4 linked regions of the Reyranella humidisoli genome follow. The protein of the gene in region 3 interacts with the protein of the main gene of each other region in a pairwise test. Links are inferred from orthologs where the notes say so. Each region holds a gene or a part of one and is shown on either strand. Other genes may lie near its edges. The genes, in order: KQ910_RS21450, dnaE, dnaQ and dnaN.

Region 1 (7,268 bases), on a different replicon or contig from region 3:
CAGCGAAAATTGCTCGCCGGTCGCCAGGGCCTGCACTTCGGTTGAATGGACATGCTCGTTGCGGCGCTGGATACGGCGCTGTGCCCGGCTGGGCTCGAAATCCCGGACCCGGATGCGGACCGGGACACAGGCTCTGCAACCGTCGCACAGCGGCTTGTAGACGAAATGGTGCGAGCGGCGGAAACCGGCGTCGGTCAGCGTGTCGTGCTGGGAAATGGCATCGGGTCCGCTCAACTCGGTGACGAGCTTGGTCTCCAGGCGATGTGGCAGGTAGGGGCAACGCATCGCCGGCGTCGTGCGGAAGAACCGAAGGGACTGGATGTTCTGGCGGATGAACATGTGATTGCGGTTGCGAGTGTACGCCTCGGACCGGGGAAGGAAAGCGCCAGTTCCTAAACCGAAGGTCTATGGCGAGCCCGTGCCATCCGGCGAAATGGCTTCATTGCCAGTCGGAACAGCCTCGGCAGCAGCCATATGAGCAGAAGGACGAAGACCGCGAGCAGGCACAAAAAAGTGATCGGATGAGCGATCGCCAGCGCGAGCCCGCCGAAGACCGTGACGTCCTCGCCCAGCGAGGCGAGGACGTTGGTGAAAGGCTCCGGAGATGTATTGATCAGCGCCCGCGAACCGGTCTTGGCGACATGCGTGCCGGCGGCCAGCGTTCCGCCCAGCAGGCCGGCGATGATCGCGACTTCGGGGCTGAGGCCGCCCGCCGCGCCATAGGCCAGGAGGGCGCCGGCCGGAATGCGCACGAAGGTCTGCAGCGCATCGTTGATGCTGTCGACATAGGGAATTTTGTCGGCGAGAAAGTTGAGCGCAAACAGCAGTGCCGCCACGCCCAGCACCCAGGGCGAGCCTAGGACCAGGAGGTCTTGTGGCAGGGCCACGAGACCAAGTCGCTGTGCGCCTCCCAGGACGAGCACGGCGGCGTATGCGTTCAGTCCGCTGGCCCAGCCCGCTCCCAGGGCGATGGCGATGGCGGCGAGGGTTTCTGCACTCATGCGAGATCTCTAGAGCGCGCGCCGCGCCTTGAATGCGGTGGCCAGCGTACCGTCGTCGAGCCAGTCCAGTTCACCGCCGACCGGTACGCCGTGCGCCAGGCGGGTCAGGGGCACTTCGTGCTCGGCCAGCCGCTCAGCGAGGTAATGGGCCGTCGTCTGTCCATCGACCGTGGCGTTGGTCGCCATGATGACCTCCCGCACGCCACCGGCGGCGACGCGCCTCACGAGCGAGCCGATATTGAGTTCCTCCGGACCGATGCCATCGAGCGCCGACAGCGATCCGCCCAGCACGTGATAGCGGCCGGAAAAGATGCGCCCACGCTCCATGGCCCACAGGTCTCCGACATCCTCGACGACGCAGATGAGGCCGGCATCGCGGCGGGGATCGGCGCAGATCGAACAGGGGTCGATCGTGTCGAGGTTGCCGCAGACGCCGCAGGCGCGGATGGCGCGCGCGGCATCGGCCAGCGCCGCGCCCAGGGGCTGCATCAGGGTCTCGCGCTTCTTGAGCAGATGCAGCGCCACCCGGCGCGCCGAGCGCGGTCCGAGGCCCGGCAGGCGGCCGAGGAGCTGGATCAGCCGCTCGATCTCCGGCCCGTTCATCGGCGATGTCCTAGAGCTTGAAGCCCGGCGGCAGCGGCAGGCCGCCGGTGATGTCCCGCATCTGCGCCTGGACTGTTTCCTCGACCTTGCCGCGGGCATCGTTGGCGGCCGCCACGATCAGATCCTCGACCACGCCCTTGTCCTCGGGCTTGAACAGCGAGGCGTCGATCTCGATCCTGCGGGTCTCGTTCTTGCCGTTGACCGTCACCTTGACGAGGCCCGCGCCGGAGGAGCCCACGATCTCCAGGCGCTCGAGCGCCACCTGCAGGTCCTGCATCTTCTGCTGCATCTGCTGGGCCTGCTGCATCAGGCCGCCAAGGTCCTTGAGCTTGTCGAACATCAGTACTCGCTTTCCGGGATATCGTCGTCGGCGGGGTATTCTTCGGCGGGAGGCGGCTCGTCGGCCGTGAAATCACCCAGGCCGGAGACCAGGGAAGTCTCCTCGCCCTTGCGTCGCACGGCATCGAGTTTGGCGCCGGGGAACGTCTTCAATATGGCCATGACCAGTTCGTTGTTCTCGGCGGAACTGCGCAGCCCGTCGGCCTTGTCGGTCTTCTGCTGGGTGAGAGTCGGCTTGCCCTCGGCGCTGGAGACCGACGCGATCCATCGGCGACCGGTCCACTGGCCGAGCAGCTCGCTGAGGCGCGGCGCGAGATCGGCCGGTGCCCTCGGTTCGGGCCGGAATTCGATCAGGCCGGGCTCGCAGCGCACTTCGTGAACATGGTGCATCAGGCTGTGCACCAGCCGCGCCTCGCGCTTCGTCTCGAACAGCGCCACGACCTCGGTAAAGTTGCGCGGCGCTGGCATCGCCGGTTGGGTGGCAACGGCGGTCACGGGCTGGGTCGCGAGGCGCGCGGCGGCTCCGCCACCGCCGCCATTGGGCCGGGGTGCCATCGGTGCAGCCGCGCCGGCTGGAACGCCGCCGCCATTCTGCAGCGCCTTGATCGCGTCGCCGGGTGAGGGGAGGTCGGCCACGTAGCAGAGACGGATCAGCGCCATCTCGGCAGCTCGCAGCGGCGAAGGTGCGGCCAGCGTCTCCTGGAGGCCCTTGAGCAGAAGCGTCCAGGCCCGCGTCAGCGAGGCCATGCTGAGCTTGGCGGCCATGGCGAGACCCTGGGCACGCTCGCTGTCGGCCGTCGCGGCGGCGGCCTCGGGCGCCACCTTGAGGCGCGTGACCCAGTGGGTGAGTTCGAGCAGGTCCTGCAGGACGACGACGGGGTCGGCGCCGGAATCGTGCATCTCGCCGAGCGAGGCCACGACCGAGGGGGCATCGCCGCGCATCACCTTCTCGAACAGTTCGAGCACGCGGCTGCGGTCGGCGAGGCCCAGCATGTCGCGCACCTGCGCGGCATCGACGACACCGCCGCCATGGGCGATCGCCTGGTCGAGCATCGAGAGGCCGTCGCGCACCGATCCGTCGGCGGCGCGTGCCAGCAATGCCAGCGCCTCGGGCGATATCTCGACCTTCTCGGCCTGCGCGATCTTGCCGAAATGCTCGACCAGCGTTTCCTGCGGCACGCGCTTCAGGTCGAAGCGCTGGCAGCGCGACAGCACGGTCACCGGCACTTTGCGGATCTCCGTTGTCGCAAACAGGAACTTCACGTGCGGCGGCGGCTCTTCCAGCGTCTTCAGCAACGCGTTGAAGGCCTTCTCCGACAGCATGTGCACTTCGTCGATGATGTAGACCTTGTAGCGTGCCGAGACCGGGCGGTAGCGCACGCCCTCGATCAACTCGCGCACATCGTCGATGCCGGTGCGGGACGCCGCGTCCATCTCGATCACGTCGACATGGCGGTCCTCGGTGATGGCCTTGCAGTTGTCGCAGACGCCGCAGGGATCGACCGTCGGGCCGCCTGTGCCGTCGGCACCCACGCAGTTCAGCGCCCGGGCGATGATGCGCGCGGTCGTCGTCTTGCCGACGCCGCGCACCCCGGTGAGCATGAAGGCATGGGCGATGCGGCCGGTGGCGATGGCATTGCGCAGGGTGCGCACCATGGCTTCCTGGCCGACCAGGGTCGTGAAATCGACGGGACGGTATTTCCGGGCGAGGACGCGATAGGGGATTGCCGGGTCTTCGGAGCCCTTGGTGGCCTTCGCCATGGCGATCACCCGCTATTCTGCGCCGTGGCCCCATTCAGGCCCGGCGGTCATCGCGCCCGGGCCGCCCGCCCTCCGCGGCGGCGCGCGCAGGGGAACGGGTGAGAGACCGACATGACCCGAAGCGAATTCGTTACGGCTGCTTCCTTCCGGATCTGACCGGGTTGGCGACTGCTCCGCCCACATCGGCCCCTCGAGGCCGTTATATCAGGAGTCCGGCCGTCCGGCGCAAGGGCCGAGTGTGTGGTTGGGATAAGTTCAGTCAAACCATTGATTTACAATGGTCTTTTGTCAACCACGACGGTCGGCGGGGCGCCCCAGTCCCAGGTGGTCGCGCAATGTGGTGCCGGTGTAATCGGCGCGGAACAGTCCGCGCTCCTGCAGGATCGGCACGACGCACTGGGCGAAGGCGTCGAACTGGCCGGGGAAGAACGGCGGCATGACATTGAACCCGTCGGCGCCGCCCTCGCGGAACCACCGCTCCAGCACGTCCGCGACCTGGCTCGGCGTGCCGATGGGCAGCAGATGGCCGCGCGCCGCCGCGACCCGATGGTACAGTTCACGCAAGGTGAGGTTCTCCCGTCGCGCCATCTGGATCAGCAGGGCCGCGCGGCTTTTGAGATGCTCGGTCTCCGGCACGGCGGGCACCGGCCCGTCGAGCGGATGCACCGACATGTCGGCGCCCAGCCGTTCCGACAGGACGGTGAAGGCCTGTGCCGTAGCGATGTTGCGATTCAGTTCGGCGAAGATTTCCCGCGCCTCGCGCTCGGTCCGGCCGACGACCGGCATCACACCCGGCATGACCAGCGCGGCATCGGCGGTCCGTCCGCACTCCGCAAGCTGCGCCTTCACGCTGCGGTAGAAGGCCTGTGCCTCGCTGAGGTCGTTCTGGGCCGTGAACACCACGTCGGCGATTCGCGCCGCGAGCGCCTGGCCAGGACCGGAGGAGCCCGCCTGGATCAGGACGGGATGGCCCTGTGGCGGCCGCGGCACGTTGAGCGCGCCCTGGATCGAGAAGTACTTTCCCTCGAAAGCCGGCATGTGGAGGCTACCCGGGCGCACGAAGAGGCCGGCATGCTTGTCGGCAATGAAGGCGTCGTCATCCCAGCTGTCCCAGAGCAGGCGGCAGGCTTCGACGAATTCCCCGGCCATAGCGTATCGCTCGGCATGCGGCGGATGCTGGCGGCCGAACACGGCGCTCGATTTCGAATAGGCCGTCGTCACCACGTTCCACGCCGCGCGGCCGCCCGAGAGATGATCCAGCGAAGCGAAGGCGCGGGCCACGTGATAGGGCTCGGCGTAGGTCGTCGAGGCGGTTGCGGCGAGGCCGAGCCGCGTCGTGCTCATGGCCAGCGCCGAGAGCAGGCCCAGCGGTTCGAACTTGCCGATGGTCGACGGGTGCTCGCCGTAGCCCGTGGCGAAACCGTCGCCCAGGAAGAACATGTCGAATTTCGCCGCCTCGGCCGTGGCGGCGATGTGCTGCATCAGCGCCAGGTTGGGCGTGCGCGCATCGGCGTCGGGATGGCGCCATCCACCGACGTGATGGCCCGGCGTCTGCACGAAGACACCGAGGCGCAACTGGCGGGCCGATGGCTGCATGGCCGTCAGGCGCTCAGGGCGGCGTATCCCACGACGCCGGAAGCTTCCACGGCGAAATCCACGGTGACGGTGCCGGCTTTCTCGAAGACGAGGGTGACGGGCAGCGTGGCGCCGGCGACCAGAGGTGCCGTGAGGCCGAGCATCAGCAGGTGATACCCGCGCGGCTTCAGGACCTGCTGATTGGCTGGCGGAATAACGAGGCCGCCTTCGATCGGCTGCATCTGCAGCCGCGGTCCCTTGACCCGGATGGCATGGATCTCGATCGACGTGGCGGCCGGGCAGGAGGCCGACATCAGCCGGTCGGTCTCGCCTTCGTTGACCACGGTCATGAAGCCGCCAGCGATGTCCGACTGGGTTGAGGACGAGCGTGCCCAGGGTTTCACGATCTGCAATGACCCCAGGCTTGCGGCCGGAACTTCCTTTGGCTCAGAACGACGAAGCCACTTCAGCAATCCATCCTCCGCCGCACCTAGTGCGCGAAATAGTGCATGCCACCATCCACCGGAACGACCGCACCCGTGATGTAGCGCGCCGCCGGGGAGGCGAGAAAGGCGACGAGATTTGCCACATCCTCCGGCTCGCCGAAATACCCGATGGGGATGTTTCGCTCGATGAAGCTGCGGCGTGCTTCCTCTGTCGGATGGAGTTTCTGCAGGATCTGTTCGCTGTTGATCCGCCCTGGCTGAATCGTGTTCACCGTCACGCCGTCGGCGGCCACGTCGCATGACAGGCCCTTGGCCCACAGGTGCAACGCGGCCTTGGCGGCGATGGCGGCGTTGAGGCCGCGCGGCTCCATGGAGCCGCTGATGTTGACGACCCGGCCCCATTTGCGCGCCCGCATCGCCGGCAGCAGGGCCTTGGTGAGCAGGCGCGCGGCCGTGAAGTTGAGCGCGAAGGCTTCCTCCCAGATGTCCTCGCCGGCATCCGGCCCGGTCGGCCGCGAGCCGCCGGCGCAGTTCACCAGGATGTCGATCGGGCCGAGTGCCTTGATCGCCTCGGCGGCGATGCGCGCCAGGTCGGCCGTGTCGGTCACGTCGCCGGCGACCACCGTCACCCCATCGAGCCGCTCGATCTTCTCGGCGCGCCGCGCCGTGGCGATGACGCGTGCGCCTTGCTGAGCCAGGAGCCTGACGACACCGGCGCCGATCCCGGAGCTTGCGCCGGACACGAGGCAGGTCCGGCCTTCCAGTTGGTAATCCATCGTGCCTTGATGGAGCAGAAGTCGCATTCTGCCAATAGACACATCGTAAGACATGGGATTTGTGGGAGCACGCGATGGCGACGAGATTTGAGGGGCAGGTGGTGCTCGTCACCGGCGGCAACAGCGGGTTGGGGCTGGCATCGGCCAAGGCCTTCGCCGACGAAGGCGCGGAAGTCGTGATCTCCGGCCGCGACCGGGCGAAGCTGGATGCCGCGGTTGCCGAGATCGGTACGAAAGCGATCGGCATCGTGGCCGACGTTTCGCGCGTGCCGGATATCGCGGCCCTCATGCGCGAGATCGAGAGTCGCAAGGGACGGATCGACGTGCTGTTCGCAAATGCCGGAATCGCGCGCTTCGCGTCGATCGATTCGGTGACCGAGGCCGACTGGGACGGCTTGATGGGGACAAATCTGAAGGGCCTGTACTTCACGGTCCAGCAGGCCTTGCCGTTGATGCGGCGGGGCGGCGCCATCGTCCTCAATGCCTCGCTGGCGGCCAGCAAGGGAGTGCCGAACGCGTCGGTCTACTCGGCAAGCAAGGCCGCAACCCGCTCGCTGGGACGCAGTCTCGGGGCCGAACTCGTCGACCGCGGCATCCGGGTCAACGTGGTCAGTCCCGGTCCCATCGACACACCGATCTTCGAGACCTTCGCCACGGGCGCCGACGAGGTCGCCGCGACGAAGCGGCAATGGTCCGGCGACAATCCCATGAAACGGTTCGGCACGGCCGGGGAGGTGGCGCGTGCCGTCCTTTTCCTTGCGTCGACC
Region 2 (8,325 bases), on a different replicon or contig from region 3:
CTTGGTGAGGCCGACGACGTCGCCCTTCAGGCGCTCGTCGAGCTCGCGCAGGCGCTTGATGGACGCCGAGATGGTGTTCCAGTTCGTGATCATGCCGCCCAGCCAGCGGTGGTTCACGTAGTACTGGCCGCAGCGCTTGGCGGCGTCGGCGACGCGTTCGGCAGCCGCCGGCTTGGTGCCGACGAACAGCACGCGGCCGCCGCTCGCGACGACGTCGCGAACCTGCTTCAGCGCCTGCTCCAGCAGCGGCACGGTCTTCGTGAGATCGATGATATGGACCCCGTTGCGCACCCCGAACAGGTACGGCTTCATCTTGGGGTTCCAGCGGCGCGTGTGATGGCCGAAGTGAACGCCGGCTTCCAGCAGCTGGCGCATCGTGAATGTCGGCATGGTCATGCCGTTCTCCTTTTCCGGTTGAACCTCCGCGGGCGTCGTTCCCGGAATGGGAACACCGGAGCGAGCGCCGGGATGTCTCCCCGTCGACCGCAAACCCGCGTGCGAAGTGGCGCGTTTCTAGTGGTTTGGGCTCGAAATTGCAAGCGCCAATGAAATCAAGGCCTTAGGCGATCAGTTTGGCGATTTCCTGCGCCAGTTTGAGGAGCGAGAGCGGTGCGCTCCCCTCGGCCTTGTTGTTGGCCGTGATCCAGACCTTGCGGCCGCCCTTGTAAGCTGCGGCGGCCATCCGGGCCAGGATCAGGCGCGTTTCCCCATCCTCGTCGACCAGCCTGTCGAACGGCTCGTAGCGCTGCTTGGCGGCCTGGTAGAGGAAACCCCGGTGCAGGTTCCAGCGGACCACCAGAGGGCCCGGCTCCCCGCCGTCCAGGGCCTTGAGGGCCGCTTCCTGTCGCTCGACCTCGGGCATCCGGTCATGCAGCCCGACGCAGTAGCGCACTCCCGCCCGGCCCAGCATGCGCATCAGGCGCGGGGTGAGCAGCTCGGGATTGCGCAGCTCCAGCGCATAAAGCGGTGCCCGACCGCCCAATTCGGTTGGCAGCGCGGCAAAGAAGGCCTCCAGCCGCTCGATCAGCAGCGAGGAATCCTCGACCAGACTGCGTGGCAGCGGCGACACCTGAAAGACCAGGGGGCCGGCCTTGGCCTTGAGCCCCTCCAGGCAGGGCACCACGAACTCGCGGGTGGCGACGGCGGCATCGAGGAAGTGCGAATTGGCGACTTTCCCCCGCCCCTCCTCGTCACGCATCACGGCATCGCAGACGATGGCCGGTGCCTTGACCACGAAGCTGAAGTGCTCCGGCACCTGACTGGCGTACCGGACATAGTCGGCGGTCGAGATCGGCGCGTAGAAAGTCCGGTCGAGGCTGACCGTCCGCAGCAGCGGGATTTCAGCATAGGCCGCCAACCCCTTGCGGCTCAGCGTCACCTGCGGGTGGACGCCGTCGTAGACGAGGCCGCGCCATCCCGGAAAGAACCACGACGAGGTGCCGAGCCGGATGTCGACCGGAAGTAGCGGCGCCTCGAGCAGTGGCGAGTCCCGGGCGGGCCGGACATCGCCGGCCCCGGGCACCCGGCGCTTGGGCGGCGCTGCGGCCTCGGTTTCGAAGAGGCCGGGCTGACGGCTCAAATTTCCTCGACCTGCGAGACGCCCGGCAGGCTGCCGATCGTGTCGCGCAGGCCGCCGGCGATCGAATAGGTGCCTGGCAAGGTGACCTCGGCATCGGTCTCCTCGTTCATCGGCACGACGAGCGTCACCCGCCCTCGCCCGCGCTTTCCTTCGAGCGCCTTGCGCAGCGCTTCGAGCGCCATGGGATCGGTGATCACGATACGCAGCCCGGCCGCCGAGTTCGCGACCGCATCTTCCAGTTTCTCGACCGACTGCGCCGTGAGCTTGACCTGCTCGCCGTCGAGCCGGCCGTCGACCGAGATCAGGATCGCCTGACCTGCTTCGAGGAGATTGCGCTTGGAACTCAGAAGCTCGCTGAACATGACGCACTCGAAGGCGCCGGACTGATCGGAGCATTGCAGGAAGGCGAATCGGTTGCCTTTGGCGGAGGTGCGCTCCATGCGGTCGATGACGGTGCCGGCGAGCTTGATGCGGCCGGGCGTACCGCGCGCCAGCAATGCCGGTAGATCGGCCGCGCGGCAGACGCCCAGCCTCTGCAGGCTTTTTTCATATGACGCCAGCGGATGCGACGAGAGATAGAAGCCGATGGCGGAGAACTCGTTCTGCAGCCGCTCCATCGGCGCCCAGTCCGGCACCTTGGGCAATTGCGGGCGGCGCTGGGCGGTGTCGTCGCCGAACAGGTTGTTCTGGTCGCTGCCGCGCGACTCATGCGTCGCCTGAGAATGGCGGGTCAGCGCCTCGACGGCCGCGAAGGTCTGGGCGCGGTTCTTGTTCAACGTATCGAAGCCACCGGCCTTCACCAGGCTTTCGAGCAGCCGCTTGTTGATCACGCGCTGGTCGAGCCGCTCGGCGAAGTCGAACAGATCCTTGAAAGGGCCCTTTTCCCGACGCTCCTCGGCAAGACGGCTCATCGCCTCACGGCCGACGCCCTTGATGGCGGCCAGCGCATATCGGATCGCCTTCTTGCCGTCCTCCGTCTTCTCGACCGTGAAATCCGCCGCCGACTTGTTCACGTCCGGAGGCAGAAGCTCGACGCCGAGCTTGTCGAGGTCGCGCCGGTAGCCGTTCAGCTTCTCGACGTTGCCCATGTCGAGGGTCATCGTCGCGGCGAAGAACTCGACCGGATGGTTCGCTTTGAGATAGGCGGTCTGGTAGCAGACCAGCGCATAGGCGGCGGCATGGCTCTTGTTGAAGCCGTAGCCCGCGAACTTGTCGACCTGGTCGAAGATAGAGGAGGCCCTGTCCTTCTCGACGCCGTTCTTCTGCGCGCCCTCGACGAAGCTCGCCCGCTGCGCGTCCATCTCGGCCTGGATCTTCTTGCCCATGGCGCGGCGCAGCAGGTCCGCGCCACCCAGCGTGTAGCCGCTGAGTACCTGCGCGATCTGCATGACCTGCTCCTGGTAGATCATGATGCCGTAGGTCTCCTTCAGGATTCCTTCCAGCAGCGGATGCAGGTAGTCCGGCTCCTCCTCGCCATGCTTGCGCTTGATGTAGCTCGGGATGTTCTCCATCGGGCCCGGCCGATAGAGCGCCACGACGGCGATGATGTCCTCGAAGCGGTCGGGCTTCAGGCGGCGCAGCACGTCGCGCATGCCGTTGCCTTCCAGCTGGAACACGCCCGACCCGTCGCCGCGGCAGAGCAGCTCGAAGGTCTTGCGGTTGTCGAGAGGCAGCCTGGGAATGTCGATCTGGTCGCGCCCGATCAGGTCCCAGGCCTTCTCGATGACGGTCAGCGTCTTTAGGCCGAGGAAGTCGAACTTCACGAGGCCGGCCGTCTCGACCCATTTCATGTTGAATTGGGTGGCCGGCAGGGAATCCTGGTTGTCTGTATCGCGGAACAGCGGCACCAGCTGGTCGAGCGGCCGGTCGCCGATCACCACGCCGGCGGCATGGGTCGAGGCGTTGCGGAACAGGCCCTCGAGCTGCAGCGCGAGATCGATCAGGCGCTTGATCTCCTCGTCGGCAGTGTACTGTTCCTTCACCAGCTCCTCGGTCTCCAGCGCCTTCGCCAACGTCACCGGGTTGGCTGGATTGTTGGGCACCAGCTTGCAGATCCTGTCGACCTGCCCGTAGGGCATGCCCAGCACGCGGCCCACATCGCGCAGCACCGCGCGGGCCTGCAGCTTGCCGAAGGTGATGATCGCGGCGACGCGGTCGTGGCCGTACTCGTCGCGCACGTAGCGGATCACGCGGTCGCGCTTGTCCTGGCAGAAGTCGATGTCGAAGTCGGGCATCGACACGCGTTCGGGATTCAGGAAGCGTTCGAACAGCAGGCCCCAGCGCAGCGGATCGAGGTCGGTGATCTTGAGCGACCAGGCGACCAGCGAGCCCGCGCCCGAGCCGCGGCCGGGACCGACCGGGACGCCGTTGTCCTTGGCCCACTGGATGAAGTCGGCAACGATCAGGAAGTAGCCGGCGAAGCCCATCCGCTCGATCATGTCGAGCTCGTAGGTCAGCCGGTCCGAATACTTCTCGAAGCTGATCCCGTCGGCGAGGCGGCCGAGCTTCTGAAGTTCATCGAGGCCGGTCTTGGCGAGATCGCGCAGCGCCTCGCCCTCGGTGCGGCCCTCGAGCTTCGTGTAGCGTGGCAGGATCGGCTTGCGCGGCGCCGGCATGTAGGCGCAGCGCTGGGCGATCACCAGCGTGTTGTCGCAGGCCTCGGGAATGTCGGCGAACAGGGCGCGCATCTCGGCGGCCGACTTGAAATAATGCTCGGGCGTCAGCCTGCGCCGATTGGGATCGTCGATATGCGCGCCCTGCTCGATGCAGAGCAGCACGTCGTGCGCCTCGTACATCGACTTCTTGGGGAAGTGCACGTCGTTGGTCGCGACCAGCGGCAGGTTGCGCTCGTAGGCGAGCTCGATGAGCGGCCCCTCGATCCGGCGCTCCGTGTCCTCGCCGTGCCGCTGCAGTTCGAGGTACAGCCTGCCGTCGAACAGGCGCTGCAGCCGGTCGAGCATGTGCGCCGCCGCCGGCGTCTGGCCGGACGCCAGAAGCCGACCGACGGTGCTGCCCGCGCTCCCGGTCAGTACGATCAGCCCTGCGGTCGAGCCTTCCAGCTCGGACATCGGCAGAGCAGCCACCGATCCCATCTTGAACTCGAGATGGGCACGGCTCACCAGCCGCATCAGGTTGACGTAGCCTTCCTCGCTCTGGACCAGCAGGGTCAGCCAGTCGACGGTCGGCAGCTTATTCGCCGTCGCGACGCCGCCCTCCTCCTCGCGCCGCAGGCCGAGATCGCAGCCGACGATGGGCTGGACGCCGCCCTTGGAGGCGTATTGCGAGAACTCCAGTGCGCCGAAGAGGTTGTTGCGGTCGGTGACGGCGACCGCCGGCATCGCCTCGCCCTTGGCGAGCGAGACGATCTTGTCGACCTTGTTCGCCCCCTCGGTGAGCGAGTAGGCGGAACGAACCTTGAGATGGATGAAATCAGCGATGGCCACGGGCCATCATCGCGCCGCGGCCTGTGGACTGTCAGGCATCGAGCACGCCATCCTTGAGATGCACGGTGCGGTCCATGCGGGCCGCCAGCTCCGGATTGTGGGTCGCCACGAGGGCCGCCATGCCGGTTTCCCGGACCAGCGCCAGCAATTGCTGGAAGACCGCCTCGGCGGTCGCGGAATCGAGGTTGCCGGTCGGCTCGTCGGCCAGCAGCACGCGCGGGGCGTTCGCCACCGCGCGGGCGATCGCCACGCGCTGCTGCTCGCCGCCCGACAGACGCCCGGGCCGATGGTCGAGCCGGTCGCCCAGCCGCACCAGCCCGAGAAGCTCCGTGGCGCGTTTGCGGGCCGCCGCGCGAGAGACGCCGTTCAGCATCTGCGGCAGCATCACGTTCTCGACCGCCGAGAACTCAGGCAGCAAGTGATGGTACTGGTAGACGAAGCCCAGGTACTGGCGGCGCAGCCTGGTTCGGTCCCTGTCGGCCATCCGGACCGTCGCCTTCCCGTCGACCACGACCTCGCCTTCGTCGGGCCGTTCGAGCAGGCCCGCGATGTGCAGCAGGGTCGACTTGCCGCTGCCCGACTGGCCGACCATGGCCACGATCTCGCCGGGATGCAGGTCGACCGAGACGCCGCGCAGCACGTCGAGCCGGCGGTCGCCCTGGACGAAGGTGCGACGAATGCCCTGCAGCGAGAGCGGCTTGGTCGGTTCACTCATGTCGCAATCCTTCGACCGGTTCGACTCGGGTGGCCCGCCATGCCGGATAGGCTGCCGCGACGAGCGAGAGCATGATCGCGACCGCAATGATGAAAGCCACCTCGGTCGGATCCACGCGCACAGGCATGGAGGCAATGAAGTCGACTTCCGCCCCGGCGGTGCCGGAGCCGCCCGTGACGCTGGCCAGCGCCCGGCCGATCGCCGGCATGTTGGCGCACAGCAGCAGCCCCAGCGCCGCGCCGATGGCCGTGCCGACCACGCCGACGGCGGCGGCGGCCATGAAGAAGGCGCGCACGATGGTGCCCGGCCCCGCGCCCATCGTCCTCAGGATAGCGATGCTGCCGCGCTTCACCCGCACCAGCATTGTGAAGCTCGCGACCACGTTCATGGCAGCGACCACGACGATCAGCGTCAGGATGATGAACATCATCACGCGCTCGACCTGCAGGGCGCCGACGAATCGGGCGTTCAGGCCGAGCCAGTGCGATACGCGCAGATCCTCGCGACCGAGCGCCTGGCGTAGTTCCTGCGCGGTGCGCGGCGCTGCCGCCGGGTCCTTGAGGAACAGGTCGATCGAACTCACGGTCTCCTTGCCGTATTCGAGATCCTCCTGCAGCGCCGCCAGCGGGATGAACACGAGGCTGCTGTCGAACTCGTAGCGGCGAGTCATGAAGCTCGCGAGGATGTCGTAGTCGGTATAACGCGGCGCGATCGTGCCGCTCTGGTTGAGCTGATGCGTCACGACGGTCAGCGGCTCGCCGACCCGGACCTGCATCTGCTGCCGCAGCCGCTCGCCGATCACGAGGCCCGGTTTGGGCCCGAACTCGGCCAGATCGCCGAAGATGATGTTCTTCGAAACGATGTCGCGATTCAGCAGGTCCTCGCGCCGAACGCCGCGAAGCTGGGCGCCGCGGGTCTGGCCGTGCCCCGTCACGAGCGCCTGGCGCTCCAGGGTGAGCCGCACCGCCTCGACGCCCGGAACCTCCTTCATCCTTGCCAGCAGATCGGGCGTCGCCTGCAGGAGGCCGCCGCGGGCCGCGATCACGACATGGCCGTTCATGCCGATGATCCGGCCCAGAAGCTGCTCGCGAAAGCCACCCATCACCGAGAGAACGGCGATGAGGGTCCCGACGCCCAGCGCCACGCCGATCAGCGAGAACATCGCGATGAACGACACGAAACCCTCGCGCTGGCGCGTGGCGAGATAGCGCCAGGCCAGCCAGCGTTCGACGGCGGGCGCGCGATCACTCACGGCGGAGCCCTTCCACCGGATCGAGGCGCGCCGCCCGCAACGCGGGATAGAGCGAGGCCAGCAGCGCGAAAACCAGCGCCATGAACGCGATCCACGCGACCTCGCTCCATTCGATCCGCGAGGGCAGCTCGGCCAGCAAATAGAGAGTCTGGTCGAACAGAACGATGTCGAAGGTCCGCTGCAGCCACTGGCGGATCGCCTCGATGTTGCGGGCAAAGCTCAGCCCCAGCACGACGCCCAGGATGGTGCCGGCGCCTCCGATCGCCAGGCCGTCCAGCAGGAAGATCCGCATGATGGCGGCACGGCTCGCCCCCATGGTGCGCAGGATGGCGATATCCGCTGTCTTGGTGCGGACCAGCATGACCAGGCTCGAGACGATGTTGAAGGCCGCGACGAGGACGATCATCGTCAGGACCAGGAAGATCATGTTGGTCTGAGCCACGACGGCCGAGAAGAAACCGGCATTGGCCTGAAACCAGTCGAAGACCCAGCCCTCCGTCCCCACCGCCTGCATGAGCAGCCTGCGCGTCGCGTCCGTCGAGGCCCTGTCGGAGACGAAAACCTCGATGCCGGTGACGTTGGGCCCGAGGTTCAGCATGTGCTGCGCGTCCTGCAGCGGCGCGTAGACGAAGTTCGAATCGTAGTCGTACATGCCGGTGCAGAAGATCGCCCCGACCTTGACCGCGGCGGAACGCGGCATCACGCCGAGCGGCGTCGCGACGGAGACCGGCGACACGAGCTGGATCCTGTCTCCGACCTTGACGTTCATGAGGTCGGCGAGGCGCCGGCCGACGACCACCGTGAAATCGTCGCCGAAGCCCTTGAGGGTTCCCCAGTCGATGGGTTTGTCGTCGTCGGCCTTGCAAAGGGCGCGGTAGCGCTCGCGGGTTTCCGGCGTTCCCTCGATCGCCGAGGCCAGAGGCGCGCGGTTGCGGATATCGTCCGGCCGCATGCCGCGCAGAACGACCCCGCGCACGCGATCGCCGGCGACGGCCATGAGGTTGCCTTCGGCCGTCGGGGTCGCCGATTCAACGCCCGGCACGGCCGCCATGCGCTTCAGGAGATCGGGTGTCGGCTCCAGGGCACCGCGATTTGACTGGACGCCCAGCTGGCCGCTGATGCTCGACATCTGGGCCAGCATCTCGACGCGAAAGCCGTTCATCACCGACATGACGACGATCAGCGTACCGACGCCCAGCGTGATGCCGATCAGCGAGAAGCCGGCGATCACCGAGATGAAGCCTTCTTCGCGGCGCGCGCGGAGGTAACGAAAGGCGATCAGGCGCTCAACGGCGAAAGCCATGGAAGAGCCCTGCTCCCGGTCAGCTGAACCGCG
Region 3 (7,169 bases):
CAGCGCATAGCGCACGGCGAAGATCGACAGGCCGAAGGCGAGCATGAACCAGCCGCCCGCCAGTTCGAGACGGCCGTCGTCGAGGCGCCGCACGGCGCGACGGCGGCCCAGCCACAGTCCCAATGGCAGACCGACGGCAAGAGCTGCCAGCCAGGTGACCGAAGCCAGCGCCGGCCGAGGCAACTGTCCGATCCCGGCCACGGAGAAGAGCAGCCCGACGACCGGCAGGATGGCCAGCCGCCACAGCGGCAGGGTCCGCTGCCGCAGCCCCAGGACGCCCAGCCAGACGACGAGGGCCATCAGCGGCCACACCCAGAGAGGCGTGTGCGTGACGATCTGGAAGATGGTTTCGAAAGGCGACTGCATGGCGTTCTCCGGAGACAGCGGCGTTGCCGTCACCTTCCGGGCCGCGCGGCTCGCGGACCATCTTCCCTGCGTGGAAAGGCTGGCGTTTTTCGCGATCTGACGTCATTCATCCGTTCACGATGCGCGAATCGCCCTACGTCCGGTCGTTACCATTCCAGCTGCCGGCGGTCGTCGGGCTCGCGCTCGTCCTGGGCGTCACCGGGCCTTTCGGCACTTACGAGCACATGGATCTCGGCCGGCGGATTGCCTACTTCGGCATCATCGGCGGGCTGAGCTGGCTGCAGATCGTGGTCCTGGCGGCCTGGTTCGGGCGCATCGAGCCGATCGACCGCTGGCCCGTCGCCGGCCGCATGGCGCTGGTCGGCGTGCTGGCCTCGATCCCGAGCACCTTCGAGGTCATCGTCGTCCAGTCCTGGCTCGGCCGGCCGATTCCCCTCTGGGCGGCGCCGTACATCTTCCCCGAGAACGCCCTGCTGACCACGTCGATCGCCGTGGTGTTCGGCCTGTTCGTCGAGCAGCGGCTGCGCGCCAAAGCCGATGCCGAACTGGCCCGCGTGGCCGCCCTGCCCCAGCCGCCGCCCGCCCTCCCGGAAGCCGCCACGTCCCCGCCGGCTTCACCCGACTTCCTGCGCCGTGTCCCGCCGGCCCTGGGCCGCGACCTGCTGGCCCTCGAGATGGAGGATCACTACCTCCGCATCCACACAGCGCTCGGCAGCGACCTCGTGTTGATGCGCCTTCGCGACGCACTGGCCGAGCTTGGCCCCGAGCGCGGCCAGCAGGTCCACCGGTCTTGGTGGGTGGCGACGGGCGCAATCGCCTCGGTCGACCGGACGGGCGGCCGCCTCGTGCTCACTCTGCGCAACGGACTTAAGGTCCCCGTCAGCAAGACCTATCGAGACAGCATCAAGGACGCGGGCTGGCTCGAAAAATAAGATGCCGTCGTCTCGACCGGAGCGCTTCCTCGAAAAGCCTCGGGGCAGGCTCCGCGCTACGCCTCGCTGCGCAAGGTTGGCATGGCGACGATGATCGTTGATGGCTTGAGGCCGTACTCTCGACAGTGATCTTCGCAGGCCTTGTAACCGCGCCAGCGAGCACTTGAGGAAGGCAAGCAAAAGGAAGGAAGCGCGGGAGATGCACGCGCTACAGAAATCACGCCATTTTACCTAAGTAATGTAGACAAAACATAGTTTCGATCAAGAGTTGTTCTTTCGGCTTTCCTTCGCCAGTTTCCCAAAACCAAACACTTCTCGCATCTATTCGTCCTCCAGGCAGCGTTGTCGCGCGGGATCATGATTGATCTCAACGTGAGCGAACGAAATCGCTTGTTCTCCAGACAGAGGTGAATCCATGAACGAACGACAGCCAAGCCGGACCGCACTCGGCGCAGCCGGATATCGGGCCGCCCATCAGTTACTAGAGGGCGGCAAGGTATTCTCCGATCCTTTCGCTCGCACCATTCTCGGTGACGGCGCCGACGCGATTATCGCGGGACTATCGGCAGGCCCGGCACAACAGCGCATGCGCATCTTCATGGCGATGCGCAGCCGTTTTGCCGAGGATTGCCTCGGCGCCGCGGTGTCACGCGGCGTGCGACAGGCGGTGGTTCTCGGCGCCGGCTTCGATACATTCGCGCTGCGCAATCCCCATTCGGATGTGGGGTTGCGGGTTTTCGAGGTCGATCATCCCGCGACCCAAGCCTGGAAACGAAAGCGTCTGTCCGAAGTCGGCCTCGCTATTCCGGCGTCTCTGATCTTTGCGGCGATCGACTTCGAACACGATGATCTTGGTCTCGGGCTGCGTGATGCCGGTTTCGATCCCGATCGCCCTGCGTTCTTCATCTGGCTCGGCGTCGTCCCCTATCTAGGGCGAACAGCCATAGCGGCCACGTTGCGTTACATTGCGAGCATCCCCGAATCCGAGGTGGTGTTCGACTACAGCGAACCGCTGGAGAACTATCCGCCGGAGCAGCGGACCGAAATTGTCGCGCTCGGGGCCTATACGGCTGAAATCGGCGAACCCTGGCTCAGTCATTTCGATCCCGACGAGATCGCGCAGGAACTCCGCGGATACGGCTTCGGGGATATCGAAGACCTCGGCATGTCCCAAATGGCCGTTCGCTATCTGGGCGCGCCCCCCGGCGCGTCCAAAAGTGGTCCCGGGGGGCATATGATGCGGGCAGCTCGCATTCCGTGAGCGTCAGGATTCTTTGGAAGTCGGATCTCGCTACTTGCCGCCGCGATCCTCGCGCCACAGGTCGAGTTTTTCCTGGATCGGGCGATCGGAGAACGAGAACAGGACCGCGTCGCTGGCGGCGCGATGCTCGACCCTGGCCCAGCTCGGCACGACGAAATGGTCGCGCTTCTTCCAGCGCATCACCGTGTCGCCGATCGTGCTCTCGCCGTCACCTTCGACGACCGAGAAGACCGTGCCGTCGGTGCAGCGATAGGGCGATGTCGTAAAACCCTTCGGCAGGAGCTGCATGAAGGTGCCCATCGTGGCGATCGGCGCGCCACCGCTCGCCGGATTGACGTAGCGCAGCTTGTAGCCATGGCAGGCGTCGGGTGCGCCGGCCTTGGCGAGACCCTGCAACGCCTCGCGCGTGCGCGCATAGGGATAGTTGAAGATCGGCGAGGTCTGCTTCGCCGGCTTCCAGTCCACCGGCAGCAGGCCGCTGGCATACTTCGCGTCGGACGTGCCTTGGGGCGTCGTCACGACCTGCTCGTCGGTCTCGCCGTTCTCGGCAAAGCCCGCGTTGAACATCGCGACCAGCGGGATGTCGAGCCCGTCGAGCCACACCATCGGCTTCGACGATTCGTTGCCGTGATCGTGCCAGGTCCAGGTCGGCGTGATGACGAAGTCGCCCTCGTGCATGATCGTGCGCTCGCCATCGACCGCGGTGTAGGCACCTTCGCCTTCTACGATGAAGCGCAGCGCCGACTGGGTGTGACGATGGCTGGGCGCAACCTCGCCCGGCAGGATGAGCTGCAGCCCGGCATAGAGGGTGGGCGTGATGCAGGCGCTGCCGGTCATCGCCGGGTTTTCGAGGATCAGCACGCGCCGCACGGCTTCCTTCGCCGTGATCAGCGAGCCCGATTCCATCAGGAACGGCCGCACCCTGTCGTAGTCCCAGTGCGCGGCCCGGTACTTCGGCGCCGGCTGCGGCGGCACGAGCTGGTGCAGCGATTCCCACAGCGGCGCCATCGAGAGGCCGCCGATGCGTTCGTAGAAATCGCGCCGCGCGTTGTTGCCCGTCGTCGACGCGGACATGCTGCTACTCGGCGGCGCGCAGCAATGGACCCGAACGAGCCATCATTCGGGCGCGGCAGGCGGCGGCGAAGGCGTCGAACAGCTTCATCGACACCGGATTCTCGAGCGCCTTGTATTCGGGGTGCCATTGCAACGCGAGCACGAAGCCCGGCGCATCCGGCACGCTCAACGCCTCGACCTGTCCGTCTTCGCAGCAGGTCGCTTCGAGCCGCGCGCGCGGCGCCAGCACGTCGACGCCCTGCGCGTGCAGCGAATTCACGCGCACGCGCTTCTCGCCCAGCAGGCGCTGCAGCATCCCGCCTTCGGTCACGTCGATGTCGTGGGTCGGCGCATAGTTCACGTCCATGTCCGGCGACTTGGGCGAGCGATGATCGCGCCGGCCCTCGACCTCGTGGACATGCTGGTGCAGCGAGCCGCCCAGCGCGACGTTCACCTCCTGAAGACCGCGACAGATCGCGAACAGCGGGACGCCGCGGTCGATCGTGTGCCGGATCAGCGGCAGGGTCGTGGAATCGCGCGCCCGGTCGTGCAGCGTGCCCTCGCGGCTCTGCTTGCCATAGTGATGCGGCTCGACGTTGGAGGGGCTGCCGGTCAGCAGCACGCCGTCGAGACTGTCGAGCAAGCGGTCCATTGCTTCCAGGAAGCCCGGCTCGTCGTCGCCGAATTCCGGCCCGATGGCGGGGATCAGGACCGGCAGGCCGCCGACGGCGCGAAGCGCCGCCTGGACGTATTTCTCGCCCACGGTGTGATGCCAGCCGCCCCGTCCGTTTTCCTTGAGACAGGCCGAAACACCGATCAGGGGGCGCGAAGACGAGCGATTCATAGTCTGCCGGAGCGTGCAAATAGCGGGGGTTTCATTGTCGCCGCCGCGCCGCATCTTGGCAATTGCCCGGTGCCTGAACCTGCCCGCAGCTTGTGCAGTGCAGCCCTGCATGGTACCGCCGCGCCGCGGCAAGATTTGCCCCGTCCATTCGCCAGAAACATCGGAAAGAGCGCCATGACGACCACCCCTCCGCCGTCCGCCCCGCCCTCCGGCCAGACCGCCCAGGCCGGTCCCGCCGCGCCGCTGACCATGCACGGCCAGTACATCAAGGACTTCAGCTTCGAGAACCCGCGCGCGCCGCAGAGCCTGATCGAGCAGACGCAGCCGCAGCTCACGCTGAACGTGCAGGTGGCCAACCGCCAGTTCGACGCCAAGACCTTCGAGGTGTCGATCACCATCGAGGCCTCCGCGCATACGCCGGAGAAAGAGCCACTGTTCATGCTCGAGCTGATCTATGCCGGCACGGTGACCTTGGGCGACCTGCCGCCGGAAGCGACGGGGCCGATGCTCTTCATCGAGACGCCGCGCCTGCTCTTCCCGTTCGCCCGCGCCATCGTGGCCAACGCCACGCGCGAGGCCGGCTTCCCGCCGCTCAACATCGCCCCGGTCGACTTCGTGGCGCTCTATCGCCAGCAGCTCGAAGCCAATGGCGGCCAGGCGCCCGGCATCCAGTCCGGCCCGGTCGGCCACGCCTGAGGCGACCGCCGACAAGGATCCCTCACTTCGTTCGGGATGACACAAGAGGTGTCATCCTGAGCGCAGCGAAGGATCCTTACTCATCAGCGATGCGCTCCGTCGAACGGACGGAGGAAAACTAGCTTTCTCCCGAGCGAAGTAGAATTGCCTCCCCATTCAAATGGGGAGGTGTCGACGTCTTACGTCGACGGAGGGGTCATAGGCTTTGCGACGCCCCATGACCCCATCGCCCCGTATGACGGGGCACTTCCCCCTCTGAAGGGGGAAGAAATTGATCCTGATTTCCAGCAGTTCAATCCACGTCGGAAAGACTCTAGCCTTCGACCTTGAGCCAGATCGGTTCGCTGATCTTGTTCAGGAATTCCGCGTGCGCGGCCAGTTCGGCCGCGCTTGCCGTGTGCGGGCGCGGCGGCCGCAGGGTCAGGGTCTGGGCCATGATGCCCTGGACGCCCGCCGCGGCCATCTCCGGCGCGAGGCCGAGATCGCGCTGCCGGCCGCCGCTCAGCTCCAGATAGACTTCCGCCAGCAGTTCCGAATCGAGCAAGGCGCCGTGCTTGGTGCGCTTGGTGTTGTCGATGCCGAACCGGTCGCACAGCGAGTCGAGGCTGGCGCGCTGGCCGGGAAACTTGCGCCGCGCCATCGAGACGGTGTCGACATAGTCATTCGTGAGCTTCGGCTTGCCGACGCGCGCGAGTTCGGCGTTCAGGAAGCCCAGGTCGAACTGTGCGTTGTGAATGACGAGTTGAGCATCGCCCAGGAATTCGAGCAGCTCTTCGGCTTTGTCGGCGAAAAGCGGCTTGTCGGCCAGAAACTCGTCGGAGAGCCCGTGTACTTCCTGCGCCCCGGCCGGCATCGGCATCTCGGGGTTGAGGTAGAGCTGCAGCGAGCGGCCGGTGGCCACGAGGTTGACCAGCTCGATACAGCCGATCTCGACCACGCGGTTGCCGGCGAGAGGATCGAGGCCCGTGGTCTCGGTATCGAGGACGACTTCACGCATCCCGATCTTTTAGCGCAAGTGCCCGCCTACTTGCGACGCGCGCGCGCGAGCCGGGCTGTGAATTTCTCCCGCCACGGATTGGACGGCCAGAAATTGCCGTGCAGGCCGCGCAACTCCGCGACCGCCCGACCGAGCGCGGCGCGCGTCGGCGCCAGCCCCATGCCGGTCGGGATCACGAGGCTGGCCTTGCGGCGCTTGAGCGCGTCCGGCACCTGCTGGCGCAGGATGCCTTCGAACTTGTCGGCGGTCATGCCGGGGCGGGCCAGGACGCGGCGGCGCTGCAGGAAGGCCGGTGCGCTCACCACCAGCGTGGCATCGACGCGCCGGTCGCCCAGCCCCTCGAAAAGCAACGGAATATCGAGCACAACGAGCTTTTCGCCGGCCAGCGCCGCGCGCCGCAAAAAGGCGCGCTGCATGCGATGGACCAGCGGATGCACGATCGCTTCCAGCCGGCGCAGCGCCTCCTTGTTGCCGAAGACGCGTGCGCCCAACGCCTGACGGTCGAGCACGCCCGCCTTCACCACGCCGGGGAACGCCGCCTCGATACCAGGCAGCGCGGCGCCGCCCGGTGCCTGCAGCGTATGGACGGCGGCATCGGCGTCGTACACCGGCACGCCCATCTCCCGCAGCATTGTCGCTGCGGTTGATTTGCCCATGCCGATCGAACCGGTCAGTCCGACGATGACCATCTAGAGTCTTTCCGTCTCAAGGTGCCCCCACTACCTCATCCTGAGGAGGCCGCGCAGCGGCCGTCTCGAAGGATGGGCAACAGACGCGGTGCTCGTGCCCACCCTTCGAGACGCGCTCCTTCCGGAGCGCTCCTCAGGGTGAGGCTTTGTTGGGCTCTACGGAACCAGGACCGTCTGGCCGGTGGTCTTGCGGCTCTCCAGGTCGATGTGCGCCTGCGCGGCTTCGGCCAGCGGGTAGTGCTGGTCGATCGAGATCTTCACCTTGCCGCTCTTCACCATCTTGAACAGCGAACGGGCGCTGGCTTCGAGGTCGGCGCGGGTGGCGGTGTAG
Region 4 (7,157 bases), 350 kb from region 3 along the record:
CAGGACATCGAGGAGCGCATGCGCTCGCGCCTGGGCAGCGGCCTCGTCGCGGACATCCATTCCTCGACCTACGAGCTGCGCCTGTCGATCCTGCAGACCAAGGCCGAAAATGCCCGCGTGCCGGTGCCGGTCAACGTGCTCGAGTTCCTCGCGCACAAGATCAGCACCAACATCCGCGAGCTGGAGGGCGCGCTGAACCGCGTCGTGGCGCACGGCCAGCTGATCGGCCGCGAGATCACCGTCGAGATGGCGCAGGACGTGCTGCACGACCTGCTGCGCCAGGCCGACCGCAAGGTCACGGTCGACGAGATCCAGCAGCGGGTGGCCGCGCATTACAACATCAAGCTGGCGGAGATGAGCTCGCCGCGGCGCGCCCGCTCGGTCGCCCGGCCCCGACAGGTCGCGATGTACCTCGCCAAGCAGCTCACGACGCTGAGCCTGCCCCAGATCGGCAAGCGCTTCGGCAACCGCGATCACACGACGGTCATGCACGCCGTGCGCAAGATCGAGGAACTCAAGGTTTCCGACCATTCGATCGCCGAGGACGTCGAACTCCTGAAGCGCCAGCTGCAGGGCTGAGCAGAACCACCGACACCAAATGTAGAACAGGCCCCGAATGGGGCCTGTTTTGCGTCGAACCACAGGCCCTAAATGCCTCTAGGAACAGCGAAATCGCTTCCCGCGGGCAGTCGGCGTGATATACTTTTCAACCGTTCCTGCGGCGTCTTTCGCGGCCCCGGGAACGGGCCACAAAAGAGATTTAATCCGGCCCTGACTACGGCGACCAAAACATGAAATTGACGATCGAACGGGCGGCCCTCCTGAAGGCCCTGGCCCATGTCCAGAGTGTCGTCGAGCGTCGGAACACGATCCCGATCCTGTCCAACGTGCTGATCACCGCCCAGAAGGGCCGGTTGAGCCTCGCCGCGACCGACATGGACCTCGCCATCACCGAATCGGTGGAGGCCAGCGCCTCCAAGACCGGCTCGACCACGGCGCCGGCCCACACGCTGTATGAGATCGTCCGCAAGCTGCCCGACGGCGCCCAAGTCGAGCTGGAAGCCGCTTCCGACAACAGCAGCCTGGTCATCCGGGCCGGCCGGTCGCGCTTCACCCTGCAGTGCCTGCCGCCGGCCGACTTCCCGGCGATGACCGAAGGCGACCTGCCGCACCGCTTTCAGCTTCCGGCGACAGACCTCAAGGCCATCATCGACCGGACGCGGTTCGCGATCTCCAACGAGGAGACCCGCTACTACCTGAACGGCATCTATTTCCACGCCGCGACCTCCGGGGCCACCCAGGTGCTGCGCGGCGTGGCGACCGACGGCCACCGCCTGGCCCGGGTCGAGGTGCCGCTGCCCAAGGGCGCCGGCGAGATCCCGGGCGTGATCGTGCCGCGCAAGACCGTGGGCGAGGTCCGCAAGCTGCTGGACGAAAGCGACGGCTCGGTCGACATTGAACTCTCCGACACCCGGATCCGCTTCTCCAGCGGCAACATCACCCTGGTCAGCAAGCTGATCGACGGCACCTTCCCGGACTACGAGCGGGTCATCCCGACCGGCAACGACAAGGTCCTGAACGTGCCGTGCAAGGAGTTCGCGAACGCCGTCGACCGCGTCTCGACGATCTCCACGGAGAAGTCGCGCGCCATCAAGCTGGCGGTCGCCAAGGGCATCGTCACGCTTTCGGCCACCAGCCCGGATGCCGGCAGTGCGACCGAGGAGATCGAGGTCGAGTACAAGGACACGGCCCTCGAAATCGGCTTCAACTCGCGCTACCTGCTCGACATCACCGAGCAGATCGCCGGCAGCGAAGCGCGCTTCCTGATGGCCGATGCCGGCTCGCCTACCCTGGTGCGTGACGGTGCCGACGAGAGCGCGCTCTACGTGCTCATGCCGATGCGGGTATGACGGCACAGGCCATCAGCGCCCTCGCCTACTCTTCCGACGCCGTAGCGGGCGCTGCGCCGGCACTCCTCGCCGTGCGCCAGCTTCGCCTGACCGACTTCCGCAACTACCGTCAGCTGCGCCTCGATTGCGGGATGGAGCCGGTCGTGCTGGTCGGCGAAAACGGCGCCGGCAAGACCAACCTGCTGGAGGCCCTCTCCTTCCTGGCGCCCGGCCGCGGCCTGCGCCGCGCCCGCCTCGACGAAGTCTGCCGCCGCTCGCGCAGCGAAGAGCCCCCGGCCGCCGGCTGGGCGGTCGCAGCCACCCTGGACACGCCGGAGGGCCGCGTCGCCATCGGCACCGGCCTGGAAGCCGGCCGCAGCGAGACCAGCCTGGCGCGCCGCGCCGTGCGCATCGACGGACGCCCCATGCAGAGCCAGACCGCGCTCGGCCGGCATGTCGCGGCGGTGTGGCTCACGCCGCAGCTCGACCGCCTGTTCCTCGACGGCGCGACCGAGCGACGGCGCTTCCTCGACCGGCTGGTGACGGCGCTGCACCCCGAACATGCCGGCGACGTCGCGGCCTACGAGAACGCGCAGCGCCAGCGCAGCCGCCTTCTGGGCGAGGGCAATCGCGATCCGCACTGGTTCACCGCACTAGAAGACACGATGGCCCGCCACGGCGTGGCGCTGGCGGCGGCACGCGCCGATACGGTGCAGCGACTCGATTCAGCCGCGCGGCTGGGCGTCGGCCCCTTTCCGCGCGCCTCGCTGGCGATGGCGGGCGAAGTCGACCGCTGGGTGGCCACGATGGCCGCGATCGACGTCGAGGACCGGCTGCGCGGCGAACTGGCGGCCAGCCGCCCGCGCGACGCCGAGGCCGGCACCACGTCCTGCGGGCCGCATCGCAGCGACCTCGCGGTGCGCCATCTCGACCTCGACCTGCCGGCGGCCGAGGGCTCGACCGGCCAGCAGAAGGCCGTGCTGGTCTCGATCGCGCTGGCGCATGCCAGGCTGGTGGCGCTGTCGCGCGGCCGGCCGCCGTTGCTGCTGCTCGACGAAATCGCCGCCCATCTCGATGCGGAGCGGCGCCTCGCGCTGTTCGACGAGGTGGTGGCGCTGGGCGTCCAGAGCTGGATGACCGGCACCGATGCCGAACTCTTTGCGCCGCTGGCCGGCCGCGCGCAGATCCTGCGCGTGGCAAACGGCTCGATCGCGGCGGTCTGAACTCCTTTCCGAAAGCCAGGACCATGAGCGACAACGACATCACGCCGGGCGCCGAGGACTACGGCGCCGATTCCATCAAGGTGCTGCGCGGCCTCGAAGCCGTCCGCAAGCGGCCGGGCATGTATATCGGCGACACCGACGACGGCACCGGCCTGCACCACATGGTCTACGAGATCGTGGACAACGCGATCGACGAGGCGCTGGCCGGCTATTGCGACAGGGTCGACGTGGTCCTGCACGGCGACGGTTCGGCCACGGTCCGCGACAATGGCCGCGGCGTGCCGACCGACATCCACAAGGAAGAGGGCATTTCGGCCGCCAACGTGATCTTCACGCAGCTCCATGCCGGCGGAAAATTCGACCAGAATTCCTACAAGGTCTCGGGCGGCCTGCACGGCGTTGGCGCGGCAGTGGTGAACGCCCTGTCGGAGCATCTCGACCTGCGCATCTGGCGCAACGGCAAGGAACACCACATCCGCTTCCGTCACGGCGAGCCGGAAGGCGACCTGCAGATCGTGGGCGAGGCAGACCAGGGACAGCACGGCACGGAAGTGACCTTCCTGCCCTCCACAGGGACCTTCACCAAAACCGAGTTCGACTTCGCCACGCTCGAACATCGCCTGCGCGAACTCGCCTTCCTGAACTCCGGTGTACGCGTCGTATTGACCGACGAGCGGGGCGCCGAACACAAGGTTTCGGAACTCTACTACGAGGGCGGCGTCGAGGCCTTCGCCAAGTATCTCGATCGCAACAAGTCGGTGCTGCACGACCCGCCGGTGTCGATCCGCGGCGAAAAGGAAGGCATCTCGGTCGAAGTCGCGATGCAGTGGAACGACAGCTATCACGAGACGATGCTGTGCTTCACCAACAACATCCCGCAGCGCGACGGCGGCACCCATCTCGCGGGCTTCCGCGGCGCGCTGACCCGCACGCTGAACAAGTATGCCGACGAGAGCGGCATCTCCAAGAAGGAGAAAGTCGGCCTCACCGGCGACGACATGCGCGAGGGCCTGACCTGCGTGCTGTCGGTCAAGGTGCCCGATCCCAAGTTCTCCTCGCAGACCAAGGACAAGCTGGTCTCCTCGGAAGTGCGGCCGGTCGTCGAGTCCGTCGTGGCCGACAAGTTCGGCCAGTGGCTGGAGGAACATCCCACCGAGACGAAGAAGATCCTGACCAAGGTCGTCGAGGCCGCGGCCGCCCGCGAGGCCGCGCGAAAGGCCCGCGAGCTCACCCGCCGCAAGGGCGCGCTCGACGTGAGCTCTCTGCCCGGCAAGCTGGCCGACTGCCAGGAGCGCGACCCGGCGCTGTCCGAACTCTTCATCGTCGAGGGCGATTCGGCCGGCGGCTCGGCCAAGCAGGGCCGCAACCGCGCCAACCAGGCGATCCTGCCGCTGCGCGGCAAGATCCTGAACGTCGAGCGTGCGCGCTTCGACAAGATGCTGGGCTCGGCGGAAATCGGCACTTTGATCACGGCGCTGGGCACCGGCATCGGCCACGACGACTTCAACCTCGACAAGCTGCGCTACCACAAGATCATCATCATGACGGACGCCGACGTGGACGGCTCCCACATCCGTACCCTGCTGATGACGTTCTTCTATCGCCAGATGCGCGACCTGATCGAGCGCGGCTACCTCTACATCGCCCAGCCGCCGCTGTTCAAAGCGGCCAAGGGCAAATCGGCGATCTACCTCAAGGACGAACGCGCGCTCGACGATCACCTCATCCAGACCGGTCTCGAAGGCGCCACGCTGGCGCTCGGCAGCGGCAGCGTCCTGGCCAAGGACGACCTGCGCAACACGGTGGACATCGCCCGCTCCGTCACCAATCTCGTGAAGCCGCTGGCGTTGTCGCGCCGCGTCACCAGCCAGGCCGTCATCGAGCAGGCCGCGATTGCGGGCGCTCTCAAGCCCGACGTGCTGGCCGATCCTGAACTTGCCAAGCAGACGGCCGACTACATCGCCAAGCGCCTCGATGTCGTAAGCCCGCTGCTGGAGAAGGGATGGACCGGCGAGCCGATCGCAGACGGCGGGCTGGCCTTCGTGCGCCGGCTGCGCGGCGTCACCGAGCGGCACGTGATCGATGGCCCGCTGACGCGCAGCGCCGAGGCACGCAAGCTCGACGCGCTGGCCGACGAGTTGCAGGCGGTCTACCAGAAGCCCGGCGTGTTCGCGGTGAAGGACAAGGAGACCCGGATCTCCTCGCCCACCGAGCTGTTTGCCGCCGTCCTCGAGGCCGGCCGCAAGGGGGTCACGATCCAGCGCTACAAGGGACTGGGCGAGATGAATCCCGACCAGCTCTGGGAGACCACCCTCGACCCCGAGGCGCGCACCCTGCTGCAGGTCAGGATCAACCATGTCGACGAGGCTGACGAGATCTTCTCGACCCTCATGGGCGACGTGGTCGAACCGCGCCGCGACTTCATCCAGGAGAATGCGCTGAAGGTCGCCAACCTCGATGTCTAGGATCCGCGACGTCCTGCTCGCCGCTGTGCTGCTCACCGGCCTCGCCGGAGCGGCATCCGCCCAGACCCAGTCGTCGACGCCCACGACCAATGCCGGCACCAAGCTCAATTTTGCGTCGAACCTTGGCGGCGCCACCTTCGAGCGCTCGGTCAACTATTCCGCCCCACCGGCCAACAATCCCGGCCTGGGCATGTCGTACTTCTATTCCACGCCCAAGCGGCTCGCGATCAGCGTGCAGGTGTTCGACCTCGGCCGCCGCGTGCCGTCGGGCAGCGACAATCCGACGGTGATCGGCCAGTTCAACAGCGAGCTCGCCTCGGCCGAACAGCAGTTCAAGTATGCCGGCTATACCGCCTTCCAGAAGCCGTCGGTGCCGTCGACCTGCACCTATGGCGCGGTGAGCTTTCGCTGCGTAACCTACAGCGGCGTCACCCAGGCCAACTCGCGGATCTACAGCAAGCTTCTGCTCACGGGCTTTCGCGACCATTTCATCAAGATCCGGATCGACTGGGCGCAGTCGCACCAGCAGACGGCGGCCGACGCCGAAACCTCGCTGCAGTCGTTCATCCCCGCGCTGATGCGCTGACCCGGCCGGCCCGCGCTTTCAGCGCAGGCCGAGTCTCCGAAACAATCCGACCGTCGTCATCAGCCCCAGCGTGACCAGGCAGAGGCCGCCGATCTGCAGTCCACCGGGAATCTCTCCCACGATCGGGATTCCGACCAGCACTGACAAGGCCGGCACGATGGCGGGGAACAGCACGGCGCGGCTCACGCCCAGGAAGATCACGGCCTGGCTGTAGGCGATCATGGTGATGGCTCCCTGCAGGCCGCCCTGCACCAGCCCCTGGAAGGCCAGCATGCCGAGCGGCAGCGCTTCGAGATGTGCCATGCCCATGATCCCAAGATACAGGGGCGTGGTCAGGACGAAGGACAGCACGGCCACGACCGCGGTCGCCTGCAGGGCCGGCAGGCGCCAGTGCCGCAGCAATAGCGTAAATCCCGCCCACAGCACGCTGGACGCGAAGAACAGGAGATCGCCCAGCCACGCGCGCTCGCCGGAAGGCTGGGTGAGGCCGTCCCAGCCGATCAGGAAGATGCCGGCCAGCACGATGGCGGCACCGGCCAGATGGCTGCGGCTCAATCGCTCTCGCAGGAACAGCGCGGCACCGATGGTACTGACGATGGTGACGGTCGAGGGTGCGATGACCGCGCCATGCGCCAAGGGTGCGAAGCCGTAGCCGCCGGTCTGCAGCAGCGCAAAGGGAGCGCCGCCGAGCGCCGTGAGGATGAGAGACCGGCGCAGGCCGATCCCGGCGAAGTCGCGCACGCCGTAGCGCAGGAGCAGAGGCAGCATGATCGCGCCGGCGACGACGTAGCGCGCGAAGATCATGTCGACCGCGCCGAGGCCCCCCAGAATGCCGGCACGCGCCGCCGCGAACGACAGCGATGCGCCCAGCGCCATGATCGAGCCGCACAGGAAGCCCCAATGTTCGCGCGTGACCCGTGGGGGCATGGGATCGGCCATGCAATGGCGCTAGCACGGAGTGGGCCAGCCGCGCACGAATTTTAGTGCGAACGCT

Evidence for each region.
Region 1: the proteins of dnaQ (region 3) and KQ910_RS21450 interact in binary tests that used the Escherichia coli proteins (3 or more experiments, as listed by UniProt). The link is inferred for Reyranella humidisoli from one-to-one orthologs.
Region 2: the proteins of dnaQ (region 3) and dnaE interact in binary tests that used the Escherichia coli proteins (3 or more experiments, as listed by UniProt). The link is inferred for Reyranella humidisoli from one-to-one orthologs.
Region 4: the proteins of dnaQ (region 3) and dnaN interact in binary tests that used the Escherichia coli proteins (3 or more experiments, as listed by UniProt). The link is inferred for Reyranella humidisoli from one-to-one orthologs.

The regions. Positions count from the first base shown.
Region 1 is NZ_JAHOPB010000002.1:624,471-631,738, forward strand. Bases 1,325-4,285 are described here. They hold KQ910_RS21450 (DNA polymerase III subunit gamma/tau), read right to left. Parts: upstream 3,705-4,285; coding sequence 1,944-3,704; downstream 1,325-1,943. Other genes in these bases: recR (recombination mediator RecR), read right to left, coding at 1,325-1,604; KQ910_RS21445 (YbaB/EbfC family nucleoid-associated protein), read right to left, coding at 1,615-1,944; KQ910_RS21460 (LLM class flavin-dependent oxidoreductase), read right to left, coding at 3,993-4,285. Also shown: KQ910_RS21430 (arginyltransferase), read right to left, coding at 1-339; KQ910_RS21435 (DUF4126 domain-containing protein), read right to left, coding at 393-1,001; more of recR, read right to left, coding at 1,011-1,324; more of KQ910_RS21460, read right to left, coding at 4,286-5,300; KQ910_RS21465 (copper chaperone PCu(A)C), read right to left, coding at 5,306-5,683; KQ910_RS21470 (SDR family NAD(P)-dependent oxidoreductase), read right to left, coding at 5,770-6,501; KQ910_RS21475 (SDR family oxidoreductase), read left to right, coding at 6,576-7,268. UniProt on the Escherichia coli protein: Part of the beta sliding clamp loading complex, which hydrolyzes ATP to load the beta clamp onto primed DNA to form the DNA replication pre-initiation complex.
Region 2 is NZ_JAHOPB010000003.1:408,207-416,531, forward strand. The notes cover bases 1,376-5,393. They hold dnaE (DNA polymerase III subunit alpha), read right to left. Parts: upstream 5,023-5,393; coding sequence 1,576-5,022; downstream 1,376-1,575. Other genes in these bases: KQ910_RS25425 (DUF72 domain-containing protein), read right to left, coding at 1,376-1,579; KQ910_RS25435 (ABC transporter ATP-binding protein), read right to left, coding at 5,054-5,393. Also shown: rpsB (30S ribosomal protein S2), read right to left, coding at 1-396; more of KQ910_RS25425, read right to left, coding at 560-1,375; more of KQ910_RS25435, read right to left, coding at 5,394-5,737; KQ910_RS25440 (ABC transporter permease), read right to left, coding at 5,730-6,989; KQ910_RS25445 (lipoprotein-releasing ABC transporter permease subunit), read right to left, coding at 6,982-8,292; proS (proline--tRNA ligase), read right to left, coding at 8,312-8,325. UniProt on the Escherichia coli protein: DNA polymerase III is a complex, multichain enzyme responsible for most of the replicative synthesis in bacteria. This DNA polymerase also exhibits 3' to 5' exonuclease activity. The alpha chain is the DNA polymerase catalytic subunit.
Region 3 is NZ_JAHOPB010000001.1:1,394,242-1,401,410, reverse strand. What follows is about bases 4,308-7,169. They hold dnaQ (DNA polymerase III subunit epsilon), read right to left. Parts: upstream 6,150-7,169; coding sequence 5,466-6,149; downstream 4,308-5,465. Other genes in these bases: KQ910_RS06795 (quinone oxidoreductase family protein), read right to left, coding at 6,995-7,169; coaE (dephospho-CoA kinase), read right to left, coding at 6,176-6,838; secB (protein-export chaperone SecB), read left to right, coding at 4,631-5,152; KQ910_RS06815 (gamma-glutamyl-gamma-aminobutyrate hydrolase family protein), read right to left, coding at 4,308-4,456. In the rest of the region: KQ910_RS06835 (alpha/beta fold hydrolase), read right to left, coding at 1-366; KQ910_RS06830 (LytTR family DNA-binding domain-containing protein), read left to right, coding at 486-1,298; KQ910_RS06825 (class I SAM-dependent methyltransferase), read left to right, coding at 1,714-2,559; gtdA (gentisate 1,2-dioxygenase), read right to left, coding at 2,590-3,633; more of KQ910_RS06815, read right to left, coding at 3,638-4,307. UniProt on the Escherichia coli protein: DNA polymerase III is a complex, multichain enzyme responsible for most of the replicative synthesis in bacteria. The epsilon subunit contain the editing function and is a proofreading 3'-5' exonuclease.
Region 4 is NZ_JAHOPB010000001.1:1,048,098-1,055,254, forward strand. The notes cover bases 1-2,850. They hold dnaN (DNA polymerase III subunit beta), read left to right. Parts: upstream 1-791; coding sequence 792-1,910; downstream 1,911-2,850. Other genes in these bases: dnaA (chromosomal replication initiator protein DnaA), read left to right, coding at 1-579; recF (DNA replication/repair protein RecF), read left to right, coding at 1,907-2,850. Outside these bases: more of recF, read left to right, coding at 2,851-3,112; gyrB (DNA topoisomerase (ATP-hydrolyzing) subunit B), read left to right, coding at 3,136-5,577; KQ910_RS05120 (hypothetical protein), read left to right, coding at 5,570-6,163; KQ910_RS05125 (DMT family transporter), read right to left, coding at 6,182-7,102. UniProt on the Escherichia coli protein: Confers DNA tethering and processivity to DNA polymerases and other proteins. Acts as a clamp, forming a ring around DNA (a reaction catalyzed by the clamp-loading complex) which diffuses in an ATP-independent manner freely and bidirectionally along dsDNA.